3 regions of the Kitasatospora sp. NPDC004745 genome follow, and region 1 is predicted to be linked to each of the others. Evidence: riboswitches for the same ligand, from Rfam matches in the RefSeq annotation. Region 1 holds a riboswitch; each other region holds the start of a gene.

Evidence for each region. A riboswitch is a leader RNA that binds a small molecule or an ion and turns the genes downstream of it on or off. The one in region 1 is predicted to bind thiamine pyrophosphate.
Region 2: it holds a riboswitch for thiamine pyrophosphate, as region 1 does, so the genes downstream of both, thiC (phosphomethylpyrimidine synthase ThiC) here and thiO (glycine oxidase ThiO) in region 1, are expected to answer to the same signal.
Region 3: it holds a riboswitch for thiamine pyrophosphate, as region 1 does, so the genes downstream of both, ACFYUY_RS13870 (cytosine permease) here and thiO (glycine oxidase ThiO) in region 1, are expected to answer to the same signal.

What each region holds. Positions count from the first base shown of each region.
Region 1 is NZ_JBIALK010000002.1:568,694-575,533, forward strand. It holds gene ACFYUY_RS06170 (molybdopterin-dependent oxidoreductase) at 1-22, shown strand, start outside; gene pknB (Stk1 family PASTA domain-containing Ser/Thr kinase) at 103-1,881, opposite strand; gene ACFYUY_RS06180 (thiazole synthase) at 2,002-2,799, opposite strand; gene thiS (sulfur carrier protein ThiS) at 2,802-3,011, opposite strand; gene thiO (glycine oxidase ThiO) at 3,008-4,189, opposite strand; TPP riboswitch at 4,184-4,296, opposite strand; gene ACFYUY_RS06195 (NAD(P)/FAD-dependent oxidoreductase) at 4,444-5,652, shown strand; gene ACFYUY_RS06200 (Rv2175c family DNA-binding protein) at 5,700-6,065, shown strand; gene thiE (thiamine phosphate synthase) at 6,062-6,724, shown strand; gene ACFYUY_RS06210 (polyprenyl synthetase family protein) at 6,754-6,840, opposite strand, start outside.
Region 2 is NZ_JBIALK010000022.1:48,459-53,955, forward strand. It holds gene ACFYUY_RS29255 (cupin domain-containing protein) at 10-327, shown strand; gene tenA (thiaminase II) at 407-1,075, shown strand; gene ACFYUY_RS29265 (DUF5326 family protein) at 1,327-1,527, shown strand; TPP riboswitch at 1,701-1,836, shown strand; gene thiC (phosphomethylpyrimidine synthase ThiC) at 1,832-3,664, shown strand; gene ACFYUY_RS29275 (hypothetical protein) at 3,777-4,211, opposite strand; partial or broken gene ACFYUY_RS29280 (ice-binding family protein) at 4,773-5,497, shown strand, end outside.
Region 3 is NZ_JBIALK010000006.1:175,571-182,410, forward strand. It holds gene ACFYUY_RS13855 (DUF5926 family protein) at 1-732, opposite strand, end outside; gene ACFYUY_RS13860 (ATP-binding protein) at 872-1,579, opposite strand; gene ACFYUY_RS13865 (glycerophosphodiester phosphodiesterase family protein) at 1,801-2,625, opposite strand; gene ACFYUY_RS13870 (cytosine permease) at 2,799-4,277, opposite strand; TPP riboswitch at 4,270-4,418, opposite strand; gene ACFYUY_RS13875 (trypsin-like peptidase domain-containing protein) at 4,639-6,546, shown strand; tRNA gene ACFYUY_RS13880 (tRNA-Ser) at 6,614-6,701, shown strand; gene ACFYUY_RS13885 (MerR family transcriptional regulator) at 6,821-6,840, shown strand, end outside.

The sequences.
Region 1 (6,840 bases):
GGGCGACGGCCCGCTCCGCTGAGCCGCCCGACCCGCTCCGCTGAGCCGCCCGACCCGCTCCGCTGAGCCGCCCGACCCGCTCGCTGGGCCGCCCGACCCGCTCTAGAAGAACGGGAAGTTGACCGTCACCGCGGTGTGCTGCGGGCGGCGCTCGCCGGCCGCGGGGGACTGGCCGGACACCTTGCCCGTGCCGAACAGGTTGACCCCGGTGGTCTGCATCGTGAAACCGGCCGCCTGCAGCGTCTTCGCCGCGTCGTCCTTGCTCATGCCGGTGACGTCGGGCACGGGCACCATGCCCTTGCTGACCACCAGCGACACCGCGGCGTTCTCCTGCAGCAGCTGCCCGGCCGCCGGAGAGCTGCTGATCACCGCGCCCTCCGGCACGGTGTCGTCGTAGGTCTCGGTCACCCCGCCCCTGGTCAGCTGGGCGGCGGCCAGCGCCTCGGCCGCCTGGCCGGCGGGCTTGCCGGTGACGTCCGGCACGGCGATCCGCTTGGGGCCCTTGGAGACGGTCACCGTCACGGTGTCGCTCTTGCGGGCCCGCGCCCCCACCCCGGGGTCGGTGGCGATGACCTGCCCGGCCGGGACGCTCTCGCTGAACGCCTCGACGAACCGGCCGTGCATGCCCTCCTTGTCCAGGATCCGCTGCGCCTCGGCCCGGTCCTTGCCGAGCACACCGGGCACCGGTCCGTACAGGCCCTCGGAGAGGCCGTAGGTGACGCCGCCGACCGCCAGCACCAGGGCGCTCAGCGCGGCGACCCAGAGCAGCGGGCGGCGCGGGAGGCGGCGCAGCCGTCCGGGGCGGCGCCGGCGCACCGGGGTCGGCTCGTCGTACGGGCGCGGCTCGACCAGCAGCTGGTCCATCAGGTCCGCCGGGACGTCCAGCACGCTGGTGCGCTCGGGCGGCGGGGCGTCGGCCGGGTGCGGCAGCGGCTGGATGACCGAGGTCGGCTCGCTGGTCGGGTAGCGCGGGCTGGGCCGGGTGGAGGCCGGCGGCTCGGCGTCCAGCTCGGCCGGGGTGAGCGTGCGGCGGACCCGCTGCAGGGCGGCGAGCAGCTCGACCGCGTCGTACGGGCGGGCGTCGGCCGTCCGCGCGCAGGCGCCGGCCACTATCGCGTCCAGTGCGGCGGGGACGGCCGGGGCGGTCAGCGAGGGGGCCGGGACGTCCTCGTGCAGGTGCTTGTACATGACCTGGACGGGGTTGTCGCCGGTGTGCGGGCGGCGGCCGGTGAGCATCTCGTAGAGCAGGATGCCGGCCGCGTAGACGTCGACCCGCTGGTCGGTGGGGGCGTCCGGGAGGATCTGCTCGGGAGCGAGGTAGGAGACGGTGCCCAGGACGGTGCCGCCGGTCGCGGTGCTGGTCGAGGTGGGGGCGCCGTCCGCGGTGCCGAGCACCCGGACCAGGCCGAAGTCGGCGACCTTGACCAGGCCGCCCTCGGTGATCAGCACGTTCTCCGGCTTGACGTCGCGGTGCACCAGCCCGGCCCGGTGGGCGGCGCCCAGGGCGGCGAGCACCGGCTCCAGCACGTCCAGCGCGGCCCGGACGGACAGCGCGCCGCGGTCGCGCAGCAGGTCGCGCAGCGTGCGGCCGGGCACGTACTCCATCGCGAGGAAGACGTTCCCGCCGTCCGCGCCCTGGTCGAAGACGTTGACCACGTTGGGGTGGGTGAGCCGGGCGACGGCCTTGGCCTCGCGGATGAACCGGGCGGTGAAGCCGTCGTCACCGGCCAGCGAGGGGTGCATCACCTTGAGGGCGACGACCCGGTCCAGCCGGGTGTCGGTGCCCTTGTAGACGGTGGACATCCCGCCGGTCGCGATGCGCTGCTCGACCCGGTACCGGCCGTCCAGCAGGGTACCGATCAGCGGGTCGTGCAGTGCCATGTCCACCCGGGGGAGTCTAGTGCCGCGGGCGCGCACCGGACCCTGGGGACACCGCCCCCGGGCCCGGCTGTGCCCGGCTTGTGACACGGGACGCCCCCGGGCGCCGCGGGTGTTCCGGCGTCAGAAGGCGGGGCGCTCGCGGGTGTCCAGGTCCGCCCGGCCGGCCATCGCCGAGGAGGCCTCGGCGTGGAAGCGGCGCGGGATGCGGCCGGCCCGGAACGCGAGCCGGCCGGCCTCGGCGGCGTGCCGCATCGCCTCGGCCATCAGCACCGGGTCCTGCGCCCTGGTCACCGCGGAGGCGAGCATCACGGCCGCGCAGCCCAGCTCCATCGCCAGCGCGACGTCGGAGGCGGTTCCGGCGCCCGCGTCCAGGATCACCGGGACGTTCGCGCCCTCCACGATCAGCTGGAAGTTGTGCGGGTTGCGGATGCCCAGGCCGGAGCCGATCGGCGAGCCGAGCGGCATGATCGCCGCGCAGCCGACGTCCTCCAGCTTGCGGGCCAGCACCGGGTCGTCGTTGGTGTACGGGAGCACCGTGAAGCCGTCGTCGACGAGGGTCTCGGCGGCGTCCAGCAGCTCGATCGGGTCCGGCAGGAGGGTCCGCTCGTCGGCGATCACCTCCAGCTTCACCCAGTCGGTGCCGAGCGCCTCGCGGGCCAGCCGGGCGGTCAGCACGGCCTCCCCGGCGGTGTAGCAGCCGGCCGTGTTGGGCAGCACGCGGATGCCGTTGCGGGTCAGCACGTCCAGGACGGAGCCCTGGGTGGAGGCGTCCACCCGGCGCATCGCCACGGTGGTGAGCTCGGTGCCGGAGGTCAGCAGCGCGCGCTCCAGGACCTCCAGGCTCGGGGCGCCGCCGGTGCCCATGATCAGCCGGGAGCCGAAGGTCGCCCCGGCGATGGTCAGCAGGTCGTCGGCCATGGTCAGCCTCCCTGGACGGCGGTGAGGATCTCGATCCGGTCGCCCGCGGACAGCGCCGTGTCCGACCACGAACCCCGGGGCACCACGGCCTCGTTGAGCGCGGCGGCGACGCCGGAGTGGGCCGTGCTGAGGGTGGCCACCACCTCGGCGAGGGTGGTCGTGGCGGGCACCCGGCGGGGCTCGCCGTTGACGGTCAGTGCGATCTCGGTCATGCGGAGGCCTTCGTGGTGGAGCGGTCGGGGGAGAACCGGGTGGGGGTGAACGGCTGTGCCAGCTCGGGGAGTTCGCCGGTCGCCAGGTACTCGGCGAGCAGGTCGGCGGTCACCGGGGCGAGCAGCACCCCGTTGCGGTAGTGGCCGGTGGCGGCGACCAGTCCGGGCAGGGCGGTCGGGCCCAGCAGCGGCGCGTTGTCCGGCGAGCCGGGGCGCAGCCCGGCGGAGGTCTCCAGTAGCGGGAGTTCGGTGATCCCGGGGACCAACTCGTGTGCGTCGCGCAGTAGTTCGTAGACCCCGCCGGCGGTCACCGTGGTGTCGTAGCCCTGTTCCTCGGTGGTCGCGCCGATCACCAGCTCGCCGTCCTCCCGGGGCACCAGGTACAGGTGCTGCCCGCGCACCACGGCGCGGACGTTGCGGGACAGGAACGGCCGGTACGCCCCGGGCACCTGCAGCCGCAGGATCTGCCCCTTCACCGGGCGGACGGGCGGCAGCACCCCGTCCGGCAGGCCGGGCAGCCGGTGGCTGTGCGGGCCGGCCGCGAGCACCACCCGGTCGGCGGTCACCGCCCCGCCGTCGCCGAGCCGCACCCCCACCGCCCGGTCGCCCTCGACCAGCAGCTCGACCGCCGGGGTGCGCCGCACGACCACGCCCGCGGCCTCGCCGGCCAGCAGCAGCGCGGCGAGCAGCCGGCGGCCGTCCACCTGGTGGTCGTCGGCGACGTGCAGGCCGCCGCGCACGCCGGGGGCGAGCATCGGCTCCATGCGGCGGGCCTCCCGGCCGGTCAGCCAGGTCGAGTCCAGGCCGAGCCGCTGGTGGAAGGCGTGCAGTTCGCGCAGTTCCGCCCGGTCGTCGGAGTCCAGCGCCACGGCGAGCGTGCCGCACCGCCGGTAGCCGGTGTCCGCGCCGCCGCTCGCCTCGGTCAGTTCGGCGGCGAAGGCGGCGTACCGCTCGTTCGAGGCCATGCCGAGGCGCAGCAACGGCTCCTCGCCGTACTGCAGCTCGGTGACCGGCGCGAGCATCCCGGCCGCGACCCGGGCCGCCCCGCCGCCGGGGGAGGGGTCGACCACGACCGTCGCCAGTCCGCGCTGCGCCGCCCGCCAGGCGACGGCGAGACCGATCAGGCCCCCGCCGACCACCAGCACGTCGGCGCGGGCGCCCGGTGCCAAGCGTGTCAAAGCTGCTCTTCTCCCTTCGCCGGTATGACCCGGATCAGGTTCGGACGGTCGCAGGCCGTGCCAGCCCGCCTCTCAGCCCGGTCCGCCGGGCTCCCGTGATCGTGCCCCCACCATAACGCCGGTGGTCGGCCCGGCCGAAGGCGTGTACGAGGGGTGGACGGAGAGTGCGCAGGTGGGGGTGCCCGCGGCCGGCCGGGCGGGCGTGCGGTCCCCCTGGTGGACGCCTCGACCGGGCGTCGAGGGCGCTGAGTACAGTGACGGGCGTGGCAGAGCTGAGCGGAACGGATCAGGTGGTCGTCGTCGGAGCCGGGCTGGCCGGGGCGCAGTGCGCCCTCAAGCTGCGGCAGGGCGGCTGGCGGGGGCGGATCGTGCTGGTCGGCGAGGAGCGGCACGCGCCGTACGACCGGCCGCCGCTGTCCAAGGAGGTGCTGCTCGGCAAGACCGACGCCACCCCCCTCGACATCGACTACCCGCACCTCGGCATCGAGCTGCTCACCGGCCGCCGCGCCACCGGCCTCACCCCCGGCGTGCTGCACACCGACGGCGGTGAACTCCCCTACGGCGCACTGGTGATCGCCACCGGCGCCACCCCGCGGCGGCTGCCCGGCGCCGAGCGCGCGCACCTGCTGCACACCCTGGACGACGCGCTCGCGCTGCGGGCCCTGCTGCGGCCCGGGCTGCGCCTGGTGCTGGTCGGCGCGGGCTGGATCGGCGCCGAGGTGGCCACCGCGGCCCGCGAGGCCGGCTGCACGGTGACGGTGGTGGAGGCGGGCCCGGCCCCGCTGCCCGGTGCGCTGCCGACGGAGGTCGGTTCGGCGATGGCCGCCTGGTACGCCGAGGCGGGTGTCGAGCTGCGCTGCGGGGTCGGCGTCGCCGCCGTGGAGTCCGGCTCGGTGCTGCTGGCGGACGGCTCGCACCTGGCCGCCGACGAGGTGGTGGTCGGGGTCGGGGCCCGGCCCGCGACCGACTGGCTGGCCGGCTCCGGCGTCGAGCTGGACGGCACCGGCGCGGTGCTGGTCGACGAGCGCCTGCGCACGGGCGTGCCGGGCGTCTTCGCGGCCGGCGACTGCGTCAGCTACCCCTCCGCCCGGGTCGGTGCCCGGCTGGCCGTCCAGCACTGGGACCACGCGCTGCAGTCCGGCGAGGCGGCGGCGGCCGCGGTGCTCGGCGCGGAGGCGCCGCCGTACGACCCGGTGCCGTACTTCTGGTCGGAGCAGTTCGGGCGGATGGTCCAGTACGCCGGGCGGCACGCCGCGGGCGACCGGATGCTGTGGCGCGGCGGCCCCGGGGACGCCTCCTGGGCGGTGCTCTGGCTGCGCGACGGGGTGCCGAGCGCGCTGCTGACCGTCGACCGGCCGCGCGACCTCACCCAGGGCCGGCGGCTGATCGAGCGCGGCACCGCCCTGGACCCGGTCCGCGCGGCGGATCCGGCCGTGCCGCTGAAGGCCGCCGCCGCCCTCTGACCGGCCCCTTGGTGCGCGGGGGCCCGTCGAGGTGGCAGTCTGGTGCCGTGAGTGAGATCGATGCGAAGACTGATGCCCTGGTCCCCGAGTGGCTGTACCTGCCCGACATCTCCGAGCGGTGGGGCGTGCTCGTCACCGAGGTCCGCAACATGGTCAAGAAGGGTGAGCTGATCGCGGTACGCCGCGGACCCAACAAGTCGCTGCAGGTCCCGGCCGCGTTCATCGACGAGGAGGGCCCGGTCAAGCACCTGGTCGGCCTGCTGACGGTGCTGCGCGACAGCGGGTTCAGCGACGAGGAGATCGTCGAGTGGATGTTCACCGAGGACCCGTCGCTGCCCGGGACCCCGGCGCAGGCCCTCTGCGAGAACCGGGCGACCGAGGTGAAGCGGCGCGCCCAGGCGATGGCGCTGTGACGACCCCCGCGCCGGCCGCCGGCCCCCGGGCCCGGCTGGCCGACGCCCGGCTGTACCTGTGCACCGACGCCCGGCGCGAGCAGGGCGACCTGGCCGAGTTCCTCGACGCGGCGCTGTCCGGCGGGGTGGACGTCGTCCAGCTCCGGGACAAGGGCCTGGAGGCGCGGCAGGAACTGGAGGCCCTGGAGGTCTTCGCGGACGCGTGCCGGCGCCACGGCAAGCTGCTGTCCGTCAACGACCGCGCCGACGTCGCCCACGCGGCCCGGCCGGACGTGCTGCACCTCGGGCAGGACGACCTGCCGGTGCCGGCCGCCCGGGCGATCCTCGGCGAGGACGTGCTGATCGGGCGGTCCTGCCACGCCGAGTCCGAGGTGGACGCGGCGATCGCCGAGCCCGGCGTGGACTACTTCTGCACCGGTCCGGTGTGGCCGACCCCGACCAAGCCGGGCCGCCCGGCGCCGGGCATCGGCCTGGTCTCCTACGCGGCCGCGCGGGACACCGACCGGCCGTGGTTCGCCATCGGCGGGATCGACCTCGGGAACCTCGACGAGGTGCTCGCCGCCGGCGCCCGCCGGATCGTGGTGGTGCGCGCCATCACCGCGGCGGACGACCCGCGGGCCGCCGCCGCCGAGCTGTCGCGCCGGGTGCGCGCGGCCTGACCCCGTCGTCCGCCGCTGTCCGCGGTGCCTCAGTACTTGCGGACGGTGGCGGCCTCGGCCAGCGCCAGCAGCACCGCCCGGGCCCGCTCGTCGGCGAGCGGCGCCGCCTCCAGCGC
Region 2 (5,497 bases), on a different contig from region 1:
GACGGCGGCGTGAAGCTGTTCCGGTTGGACGAGCTGGACGCCGAACGCGCGGCCAACGACGGTGCCTACCTGCGGTTCCTGCGCGAACCGCGGATGTCCGCGGGGCTCTACGCGCTCGCCCCCGGAGCGACCGACCCGCAGACCGCGCACGACCAGGACGAGATCTACCAGGTGATCAGCGGCCGCGCCGAACTGACCGTCGGCGCCGAGACCGCCACCGTCGCGCGCGGCACCGTCGTCTACGTCCCGGCCGGCACCCCGCACCGCTTCCACCACGTCACCGAGGAACTCCGGGTGCTGGTGGTGTTCTCGCCGCCGGAGGCCTGAGCCGGCCGGCCGCCGCTCCGGGACCGCCCCGGCCACCGGCCCCGGCGGTGATCCACGGGGCACGCCTTAGGGTCGGGGCATGAGCATGAGCCTGACGGAAGAACTCTGGGCGGCCATCGAGCCGGTGTACGCCGAGATCCTCGCCCACCCCTTCATCGGCGGCCTCACCGACGGCACCCTGCCGCGCGCCGCCTTCCGCCACTTCGTCGTCCAGGACTCGCACTACCTGCGCGACTACGCCCGGGCGCTCGCGGTCTGCGCCGCCAAGGCGCCCGGCGAGGCGGACGTGCGGGCCTTCGCCGACGACGCGGTCGGCGCGCTGGCCGCGGAGCAGGGCATGCACGCCGAGTTCATGACGGCCTTCGGCGACAGCGCCGAACAGGCCGCCGCCGAGCCGGTGCTGCCCACCACCCGGGCCTACACCAGCTACCTGCTGGCCACCGTCTACGGCGGCTCCTTCGCCGAGGCGGTCGGCGCGGTGCTGCCCTGCTACTGGATCTACGCCCGGGTCGGGGAGGCGCTGCTCGCCCAGGGCTCGCCCGATCCGCTGTACGCCAAGTGGATCGCCACGTACGGCGACGAGGCCTTCCAGTCCGTGGTGCGCCGGGTGCTGGCGCTCACCGACCGGCTCGGCGAGGAGGTGTCCCCGGCCGAACGGCGCCGTGTGGTCGAGCACTTCGTCACCACCTCGCGGTACGAGTGGATGTTCTGGGACGCGGCCTGGCGCGGGGAGCGCTGGCCGGTCTGACGGCCGGCCGGACCGCGGCCCGGGCCTTCCGGGGCCGCTCCCGGGGGGGCTTCTCCGGGGGCCTGTCCGGGAGTCCTCCCCGGGCCCTGACCAGGGTTTCCCCGGTCTCCGGGTCGGGGTGATCTCCGGGTTCTCTCCGGGCTGCGGGCCCTCGTTCCGGCACCCCGGCCCCCGTACGATCGAAGTACCGAAAGCAAGCGGGAGACGGCACCGGACAGGCAGCCGACCCCACGGGGAGAGAAGGAACGGACATGGCTGAGCTCTGGAAGTCGCTGCCCTCCTGGGTGCGCAACATCGTCATCCCGGTGCTGGTCCTGGTGCTGCTCTGGAACGTCGTGGGATTCGTCTTCGGCGTCGTGGGCGCCCTGCTGGCGATCGTGATCAAGGTGCTGGTGGTGGTCGGCATCGCCGCCGCCGTGGTGGTCCTGGTCAAGAAGGCCGCCAAGGGCTGAGACCGGCACCCCCGAGGCCCGGTACCCCGCGCGGGGTACCGGGCCTCCGGCGTTCCCGGCCGCCGCGCGCCTGGGGGCCCGGTCCGCCGGTCCCGCCCCGCCGTCCGTGGACCCCCTCTGGACCTGCGGCGATCGGCTCGCTACGGTGTTGGGCGTCATGTGCAGGCAACACCGCCTGTGGACGCGGGAGCTCGGAGCACCGGGCTGAGAGGACGCTGACCGGACCGTCGACGGACGGACCGACGGCTGCGTCGACCGCAGGAACCTGGACCGGGTAATGCCGGCGTAGGGAGTATGAGGTCAGATGACCACGTTCGACGCACAGCCGAAGTCTGCCCGCAGCACCGACGCCGACGGCTCCGCCGTCACCAGCGCGGGCACCGGCTACCCCACCCCGGCCTGGCGCAAGGCCTACCGCGAGGGGTCCCGGCCCGATCTGCGGGTCCCGTACCGCGAGGTGCAGCTCACCAACGGCCGGACCGTCCCGCTGTACGACACCTCCGGCCCGTACACCGACGCCGCCTACGAGCCCGACGTGCGGCGCGGCCTGCCCGCCCTGCGCGACTCCTGGATCCGCCAGCGCGGCGACGTCGAGGAGTACGACGGCCGGGAGGCGCGCCCCGAGGACGACGGCATCAAGCACACCTCGCCGCGCGGCGGGAACCTGCGCAACCTCGACGCCGTCTTCCCCGGCCGCCCGCGCCGTCCGCTGCGCGGCCGCGGAGGTGCCGCCGTCACCCAACTCGCCTATGCCAAGCGGGGGGTGATCACCCCGGAGATGGAGTTCGTGGCACTGCGCGAGGGGCTGGCGCCCGAGTACGTGCGCGACGAGGTGGCCCGCGGCCGGGCCGTCATCCCGGTGAACGTGAACCACCCCGAGGTGGAGCCGGCGATCATCGGCACCAACTTCCTGGTGAAGATCAACGCCAACATCGGCAACTCCGCCGTCACCTCCTCGATCGAGGAGGAGGTGGAGAAGATGACCTGGGCCACCCGCTGGGGCGCCGACACCGTCATGGACCTCTCCACCGGCCGCAACATCCACACCACCCGCGAGTGGATCCTGCGCAACTCCCCCGTGCCGATCGGCACGGTGCCGCTCTACCAGGCCCTGGAGAAGGTCGACGGCAGGGCCGAGGAGCTCAGCTGGGAGGTGTACCGGGACACCGTCATCGAGCAGTGCGAGCAGGGCGTCGACTACATGACCGTCCACGCCGGCGTGCTGCTGCGGTACGTCCCGCTGACCGCCCGCCGCAAGACCGGCATCGTCTCGCGCGGCGGCTCGATCATGGCCGCCTGGTGCCTGGCGCACCACCAGGAGAACTTCCTCTACACGAACTTCGAGGAGCTCTGCGACATCCTCGCGGCCTACGACGTCACCTTCTCGCTGGGCGACGGCCTGCGCCCGGGCTCCATCGCCGACGCCAACGACGAGGCGCAGTTCGCCGAGCTGCAGACCCTCGGCGAGCTCGGCCGGATCGCCCGCGAGCGCGACGTCCAGGTGATGATCGAGGGCCCCGGCCACGTCCCGATGAACAAGATCCGGGAGAACATGGATCTCCAGAAGGAGATCTGCGACGAGGCGCCGTTCTACACGCTCGGCCCGCTCACCACCGACGTCGCCCCCGGCTACGACCACATCACCTCGGGCATCGGCGCCGCGATGATCGCCTGGTGGGGCACCGCGATGCTCTGCTACGTCACGCCCAAGGAGCACCTGGGCCTGCCCAACCGCGACGACGTCAAGACCGGCGTGATCACCTACAAGATCGCCGCCCACGCCGCCGACCTCGCCAAGGGCCACCCCGGTGCCCAGGCCTGGGACGACGCGCTCTCGGACGCCCGCTTCGAGTTCCGCTGGGAGGACCAGTTCAACCTGGCCCTCGACCCGGAGACGGCCCGCGAGTTCCACGACGAGACCCTTCCCGCCGAGCCGGCCAAGACCGCGCACTTCTGCTCCATGTGCGGCCCGAAGTTCTGCTCGATGAAGATCTCCCAGAAGATCCGCGACGAGCACGGCGACGGCTCCACCGCCGTCGCCAGCGGGTTCGACGCCGAGGCGCTGGCCGGCATGCAGGCCAAGTCCGAGGAGTTCGCGGCCCAGGGCAACCGGGTCTACCTCCCGCTGGCGGACTGACTGACGGTGGGTGTCGGGGCGCTGCGCCGGGATCCCTGAAGGGGCCGTCCGGTGCGGCGCCCGCGAACGTCCGGGCCTGCAGGGGGAATCCCGTGGATCGCCCGAGTGTGCGTCAGAGCCCGAGGATCTCGCGGATGAGCCCGAGTTTGCGCTCCGGGGAGAGGTTCTGGGGGCGGCCGGCGAGCAGGTCGTTCAGGACCGTGGGGACGTCGGAGCCGTCGGGGGCCTGGACGGCGTCGATGACCTGACAGCGGAGGCCGCCGTCCCGGACGAACACCCACACCTCGTGGTCCTTCCGCGGCTCGCCGTTCTCCGTCGGGGAGAGCCGCCAGGCCGGGAACCAGCCGAGCCCCTCTTCGGCGAGGCGGTCGGCGAGTTCTTCCAGGACGTACTTGCCGAGTCTTCGGTAGCCGACTTCCGCGCGCAGTTCACCGAGGGTGACCCTGAGCAGGCCGCCTGCGGCGCGGCAGCGCTCGGCCACCGTGCCGGCGCCCCCGGCGGCCGCAGTGGGGGGAGCCTCTTCCTGCAGATTCGTTAGGTCGTTCATGATCGGGCCAACGATTGGGATCACGGGGCGATACGTGATTCACCGGCCTGGGCGCGGCCAAGAGGAAAAAACGGTACTGCTATGGCGCTGGCGGCGCCCTGGACAGCCGACGGCGTCCAGTGGGGGCAGCTCATCATTTAGTACGTAGACGAACGGAGCTGTGGAATGGGGGTCATTCCCCGATCGGCTCTGGTGCGTCACTCCGTTGCATCTTTATGACTCTCTTCTTTCCATGTTGTTGTTGCACGGTGTAGTGAGTCGGTGACTATTCATCACCTGCCGTGGTCGGCCCTCGCCCTCGAAAGCCCTCCGACATGAGCGCGTGGACGTGAGGCCCGGCCGGAAGCACCAGCGGCGCTCCGCATGCCCTCTTCGGGTGACGGGGTTCAACGGCGACAAGAAAGGTACTGTCCTATGGCAGTCGATGCCATGTTGTCCGCTCCACCGGGACGAGGGCGCAGACGCGCTCGACTCGCGGGGGCGTCCGTCCTGCTGTCCGGACTGACGTTGCTCGCGACGGCCGGCCTGTTCCCCAACCCCGCGCACGCCGCAACGGCACCAGTGGGGCTGGGGACTGACACCAGCTACGCGGTCCTGGCGGGCTCGACCGTCACCAACACCGGCCCCAGTGACATCTACGGCGATCTCGGTCTCTTCCCGGGCACCAGCGTCACGGGCTTCCCGCCCGGAGCCGTGCACGGGGTCCAGCACGTCAACGACGCCCAGGCGGCGCAGGCCCAGTCCGACCTCGTCATCGCCTACAACGACGCCGCCGGCCGGGCCCCCACGGCCATCCTGACCTCGCCCGGCGACATCGGTGGGCTGACGCTGACACCCGGGGTCTACAAGGCGAGTTCGTCGCTGAACCTCACCGGTACCGTCACCCTCGACGCGATGGGCGACCCGAACGCCGTCTTCATCTTCCAGATCGGCTCCACCCTCATCACGGCTCCGTCGAGCGTCGTCAGCCTGGTCAACGGAGCACAGCCCTGCAACGTGTTCTGGCAGATCGGCAGCTCCGCCACCATCGACGTCGACTCCTTCTTCAAGGGCAACATCCTGGCCCTCACGTCCATCAGCGTGAACCACGCCTCGGTGATCGAAGGCCGCGCCCTGGCACGCAACGGCGCCGTCACTCTGGACGACAACACCATCACGAGAGCGGCCTGCGCCGTCGGCCCGCCCGGACCGAGTGGTCCGCCCGGACCGAGCGGGCCGCCCGGACCGAGCGGGCCCGCCGGTCCTCCCGGTTCCCCGGGGTCACCCGGTCCCAACGGTGCTCCGGG
Region 3 (6,840 bases), on a different contig from region 1:
GGCGTCCAGCAGCCGCTCCTCGGGCACGGTCATCACCCAGCGCAGGTGGTTCTTGTCCGGGGTGCCGCACCAGTAGGCGGCGTCGACGCCGTCCAGCTTCACGGTCGGGATGGCCGAGGCGTTGGCGCGCTCCAGGGAGGCGGCGACCTCACCGGTGGCGGTCTCGGCGTCCTCCAGCCAGAACTCGAAGCCGGTGTGCACGGCTGGCGTGAACTCGGCCGTGGTGTCCAGCAGATCCTGCAGGCGGCGCCCGCCCGGCTCGGTCCGGCGGGCCGGCACCGGGTTGCCCGGCTCGGTGGCCAGGGCCAGCTCCAGGGCGTCGGCGAGGTCGCGGCTCAGGTCGCCGGAGGCGGACTGGGTCTGCAGGCCGAGCAGGATCGAGCCGTCCTGGCGGCGCAGGGCCGGCCAGGCCAGCGGCAGCACGGTGGCCAGGGTCACCGACGGGACCTCGCCGGTGGCGCCCTCGGCCACCCCGGCGGCCAGCGTCAGCGGCACGGTGGCGGCGGGCACCAGCTCGCGCAGCGCCACCCAGTCGGCCTCGCCGGCCAGCCCCTCGAACGGGCGGTGCACCAGCTCCTGCACCGCGTGCGAGGCCTCCCGGCCGTGGCACGCCTTGTACCGGCGGCCCGAACCGCAGGGGCAGTTCTCGCGGGCCCCGACCACGGGGATCTCGCCCGTGACGGCGGTGGTGGACTGACGCTGCGGCGCCTTCTTGGCGGCCTTCTTGCCCATGGTGCGGCTCTCCCGGGGACGGTGTCCTTTGCTCCGGGCAGCCTACTGACCTTCCTCCCGACGTGCGGTCACGCACCGGGCCGCCCGGCGGGGCCCGGCGGGTGCCGGGCCCGGGGCCGGTCGGGCGGGGTGCGCGGTGTCAGGCGCTGCGGGCGTCACCGCCGGTGCGCCGGGCGTGCCGGGCACGGGCGGGCAGCGCCGCCCAGACCGTCACCTCGCCGGGCGCGTCGCGCACGCCCCAGTCGCTGGCCAACTGGTCGACGATGCCCAGGCCGCGGCCGCCGCGCGAGGTCAGCGAGGGGCTGGCGGGCAGCGGCCGGGTGGTCGCGCCGCCGTCGGTGACCTCCAGGGTGAGCACGCCGTCGGCGTGCATCTGCCAGCGGACCAGGACGCCGCCGTCGGCACCGCCGCCGGTGTCCTCGCCGCCCCGGCCGCCGGGTGCCGGGTGCGCCCCGCCGGGGACGCCGACCAGCACCTGGTCCACCACCTCGGCCCGGGCGCTGCGGCCCAGTGCCCGCAGCGGGCCGAGCGGACGGGCGTACCGGCACGCGTTGCTCAACAGTTCGGAAAGGATCAGAACAGCATCATCGATGACCGGCTCGGGTATCTCCCGGTCACCGAGATCTCGACGCAGTCGGCGCCGTGCGACCCCGACACTCGCTGGGCCGTGCGGCACTGCCATGGTCGATGAAGTCGGCACTTCACGCGCCACCATCAACGCCACCCCCGGACCTCCTTCAGCGTATGCCGAGGGAGAGATGCCCCTTGGTAATGCGTCGGAAACGACCGCCGGAGGATCCCGCGAGGACATTTCGAGCGTCGCGACCGAGGGTCGACCGGAGGTCATTCACCGCTCACCCTCCGTCGTGCGACGGCATGAATTCCGGCAATACCGTGCCCGGAAGGTTTGAGTGCCGACCAGACCGATCAGGTTCGATCAGTCCGTTCGGCCCCGTCCCGCCCTCGTCCGGCCCTGTCCCGTCCCGTCGTCCGGCCCCGTCCCGTCGTCCGGTGCCGCTCCGTCGTCCCGTCCCGCTCAGTGCCGCCCGGTGCCGCTCCGGAGGAGGATCACCGCCCGAGCTGCGCCAGCACCTCGGCGGGCCGGTTGGTGATGATCGCGGACACCCCGAGCTCCAGGCAGAGCTCCACGTCGGCCGGCTCGTCGACCGTCCAGACGTGGACCTGGTGCCCCAGCTCGCGCAGCCGCGTCACCAGCTGCGGGCGGGCCCGGACCAGGTCGATGCCCGGGCCGGCGATCCGCGCCCCGCCCGGCAGCGGGGAGCCCGGGCGCAGCCGGCCGAGCAGCGGCAGGGTCCGCTCGAAGAGGAAGACCCGGCGGTAGTCCGGTGCCCCGGCGGCCACCCGGTCGAGGGCCACCGAGGAGAAGCTCATGATCCGGGCGACCGGGCGGTCCCCCTCGCGCTCCGCGCCGATCTTGAAGCGCTCCAGCATCCGCAGCAGTTCGGCCTCCACCCGGCCGCGGTAGCGCACCGGGTGCTTGGTCTCGATCGCCAGGTCCACCGGGCGGCCGCAGTCCACCGCCAGCTCCAGCAGCCGCTCCAGCCGCAGCACGCCGCGCAGTTCGGGGTCGGTGCTGGGGCGGCCGGTCTTCCAGGCGCCGAAGTCGTACGCCTCCAGCTCGGCCAGGGTCATCGCCGAGACGGTGCCCCGGCCGTCGGAGACCCGGCCGATCCGGCGGTCGTGCACGCAGACCAGCTCGCCGTCGGCGGTCAGCCGGACGTCGCACTCGAGGGCGTCGGCGCCCTCGTCGAGCGCGCGCCGGTACGCCGCGAGGGTGTGTTCGGGCAGGGCGTGGGAGGAACCGCGGTGGGCGATCACCTGGACGGGCGGCGCGGTGTGCGCCGCCGTCGAGGACAGGTCTGGGCTGGTCACAGGGCCAACGATAGGCGGCCGAAGTGACGCGGAGACGAAGACGGCCCCAACCCGTGGGGCCGTCTTCGGTGGGCGGGGCCGTCGGCGGGGGCGGTTCCGGGCCCCGGCGGCCCGGCCCGTCAGGCTCCGGACGCCCCCGGCAGCGCGGCCTGCCCGGCCCGCCGCGCTCGGACTCAGCCCGCCGTGTTCCGGCGGGTCAGCGGGGTGAGCGCCCAGGTGAGCAGGGCGGGCACCAGGAAGGCGAACAGCGAGGCGGAGGTCCACTCCTGCGGGGTGAAGTGCAGCGACTCCTGGGCGGAGGTCCAGAAGTCCGTCCACCAGCCGGCCACCGGGGTCGGCGCGATGAACTGGTAGACCGCGAAGCCCAGCACCCACGGCAGCAGCATCAGCCAGCGGGAGGGGGCGTCGGCGGAGAGGTTCCAGCCGTGCCGGCCGGCGCCGAGGAAGTAGTCCACCGCGAGCACCGCCAGCAGCGGCACGAAGACGGATCCGATCAGGCCGAGGAAGTTGGTGTAGGTGTCGGTGAACCGGTCGATCTGCAGCGCCAGGACGGTGATCAGCAGGCCGATCCCGCCGGTCAGCACCCGGCGGTCCACCTTCGGCAGCAGGTTCTGCACGGACATCGCCGTCGAGTACACGTTGGCGAAGGACTGGTCCGTCTCGCGCAACACCAGCACCAGCAGGAACAGCCAGCCGGCCCAGACGCCGAGGAAGGAGTCGAAGATCCGGTTCGGGTCGCCGTCGGACTGCAGCAGCGCCATCAGGCCGAGCACGTAGCACCAGACCTGGGCGACGGTGTAGCCGGAGAAGCTGCCCCAGAACGCCGAGCGCGGGGTGCGCGAGTGCCGGGTGTAGTCGGCGGCCAGCGGCACGAAGGAGATCGACACCGCGATCATCATGTCGGTGGCGCCCAGGAAGCCGTGCCAGTTGCCGGCGCCCGGGTCGGGCACCCCCTGACGGCCCAGCTGGACGGTGAAGTACACCATCGCGACGGCGACGGCACCCGCGACGAAGCGGCGCAGCACCGCGATCGAGCCGAGCGGCCAGATGGTCAGCGCGGTGGTCAGCGCGCCGGCCAGCAGCACGAACAGCCAGCGGTAGCCGTCGGTGTGGGCGACGGTCTGGGCGCCCGCCGCGATCGTCAGCAGCTCGAAGACGCCCCAGCCGACGCACTGGACGATGTTCAGCACCGTCGGGACGTACGACAGCCGGGTGCCGAACAGCCCGCGCAGGTTCGCCATCGCCGGGGCGCCGGTCCGGGCCCCGATCAGGGCGGCCACGCCGAGCATCGCGGTGCCGACCACGGTGCCGGCCACGATCGCCGTCACCGCCGCGGCCAGCGAGAGCTCGCCGCCCTTGGCGCCGAGCACGGTGGCGGCGGTGGAGAAGCCGATCAGGCTGACGCCCAGGTTCATCCAGAGCGCGAAGTGGTCGCGGAAGCGCAGCGTGCGCGGCGGCTCGGTGTCCAGCACCAGTGGCGCCTCGACGCGCTCCGGGCGGTCCAGGACGGCGGTCGCCGTGCCGGAACCGGCCGGGCCGCCGGCGGCGTCGCCGTGAACGGTCGTGGACGATCCGGGGAGGTCCCCGGTCGCCCCGGGGAAACCCTTGGACTCGGGCGCGCCCGAAGAAGAGGATGGCGAAGCAGGCGGCATGGCCGATACTCCCTACGCCGGCATTACCCGGACAGGTTCCGGCGGTCTGCGCCCCCTCGACGGTCCGTCCACGATGCCGTGGCGGTACGGTCGACCAGCGCACTCTCAGCCTGGAAGGTCCAAGCTCCCGCGTGTCAGTTTGGAGCGACAGGCTAACCGGCACCGGGGTGGACGCCAAGGCCAGGGGCCCTGCCGTCCGCATCGCGGGACGCCCGGCGGAGGTGGGGGAGCCTCCGTCGCCGGGTCGGCCGTCTGCGCCGGCTAAGGATTCTTATGAGTTCTTCAGAGGGGTCCTTACGGCAATCGAATCGACTGTGCGAAAAACTATGGTCCTTGGTTCTGTCAGCTATGGAGGTCGTCCGTGAGCACCGAGCGAGAGGTTGGGCCCACCGGGCCGCAGGGGGAGCAGCCCTCGGGCGCCCAGGGGGCGGGCGGTCCCGCTTCCGACCCCGCCGCCTCGGGCGGGCACAAGCCGACCATGGCGTTCAGCCGGGTCCCCGAGCCCGACGCCGCCCCCGCCTCCGAGCCGGCCCCGGCCGACTCCCCGGCCGCCCCGGCCGAGGGCGGGCACCGGGCGACCATGGCGTTCGGCCGGGTCCCCGAGCCCGAGGCCGCCCCCGCCCCCGAGCCGGCCGCGGCCGACGCCGCCGCGGCCGCGGAGGGCGTCCCGGCCGAGGGCGGGCACCGTCCCACCGTCGCCTTCACCAAGGTCCCCGCGCCGGAGGCGGCCCCGGCCGCCCCCGTGGCCCCCGTCGAGGCGCCGTCCGCCGGCGTCGACCCCGCCACCGGCTACCTCGACGCCCCGCCGCCGGTGCTGCCGCCCGCGCCGCAGGCCCCGGCAGCCCCCGCGGCGCCGCTCGCGCCGGTGGCCGAGGGCCAGGCCCCGCCGCTGGGCAACCCGTACGCCACGCCGACCCACGGCGTCCCGGCCGCCGGCGCGCACGACCCGTACGGCCCGCCGCCCGCCCCCGGCGTGCCCGCCGCGCACCCCGCGCCCGGCCACCACCCGTTCGGCGCCGGCCAGCCGCTCGGCGGCTGGGGCGCCTCCCACGACGCCACCGGCGGTGCCGGCTACCCGGGCGGCCCGGGCGGTCCGCTCGGCTACCCGGCCGACTACCCCGGCGGCCCCGGCGGCCCGCACCGCCCGCGCAGGAAGCGCGGCGGACTGGTCGCCCTGATCGCCGCCGTCGCACTGGTCGCCGGCGTGGCGGGCGGTGCGCTGGGCGTGGCGGTCACCGACCACAACAACGGCAGCAGCTCCGCGGACGACCACCGCAGCACCACCGTCCAGGCCAGCAACACCCAGAAGAACGAGCCCTCCCCCGGCTCGATCGCCGGCATCGCGCAGAAGGCGCTGCCCAGCGTCGTCACCATCAAGGCGCAGGGCAACGGCGAGTCCGGCACCGGCACCGGCTTCGTCTTCGACACCGAGGGCCACATCCTCACCAACAACCACGTGGTCGCGCCGACCCTCAACGGCGGCAAGCTCACCGTCAAGTTCGCCGACGGCACGTCCTACAACGCCTCGGTGCTGGGCCACGCCGAGGGCTACGACGTCGCCGTGGTCAAGATCGACAACCCGCCGAAGAGCAAGCTGGCGCCGCTCCCGCTGGCCGACTCCGACAAGGTCAACGTCGGCGACTCCACCATCGCGATCGGTGCGCCGTACGGCCTGGAGTCCACCGTCACCAGCGGCATCATCAGCGCCAAGGACCGCCCGGTCGCCTCCGGCGACGAGACCGGCGGCCAGTCCTCCTACATGAACGCCCTGCAGACCGACGCCTCGATCAACCCCGGCAACTCCGGCGGCCCGCTGCTCGACTCCGGCGGCGCGGTGGTCGGCATCAACTCGGCGATCCAGTCCAACGCCTCCGCCAACGGCCGGGCCGGCAGCATCGGCCTCGGCTTCGCCATCCCGATCAACCAGGCCAAGTGGGTCGCCGACACCCTGATCAAGACCGGCAAGCCCGTCTACGCCAAGCTCGACGTGCTGCGCAACGACGACTACAAGGGCGACGGCGCGCAGATCCAGACCCGCGACGTCCAGGGCCAGCCCGCCGTGACCCCCGGCGGCGCCGCGGACAAGGCGGGCCTCAAGCCGGGCGACGTCATCACCAAGCTCGGCGGTGTCCCGATCGAGAACGGCCCCGCCCTGGTCAGCCGGATCTGGACGCACAAGCCCGGCGAGACCGTCGACGTCGAGTACACCCGCAACGGCCAGCAGTTCACCACCAAGGTCACCCTCGGGCAGCGCGACGGCGACAGCTGACCCCCGCCGACCCGCACCGAACCGTGTGCACCGAACCCCGCCGGACCCGTTAGGCTGACCTCCGCCTGGAGAGCTGCCCGAGCGGCCTAAGGGAACAGTCTTGAAAACTGTCGTGGCGTGACCCGTCACCGTGGGTTCGAATCCCACGCTCTCCGCCGGTAGGAGAACCACCTGCTCAGGGGCGGGTGCCGAGATCGTTCGGCACCCGCCCTTCGCGCGTTCCGGGGCCGGGACTTGACCCTGACACCGTGAGAGGCAGTGGAGTGGGAGCACCATGTTGAACATCGGAGACTT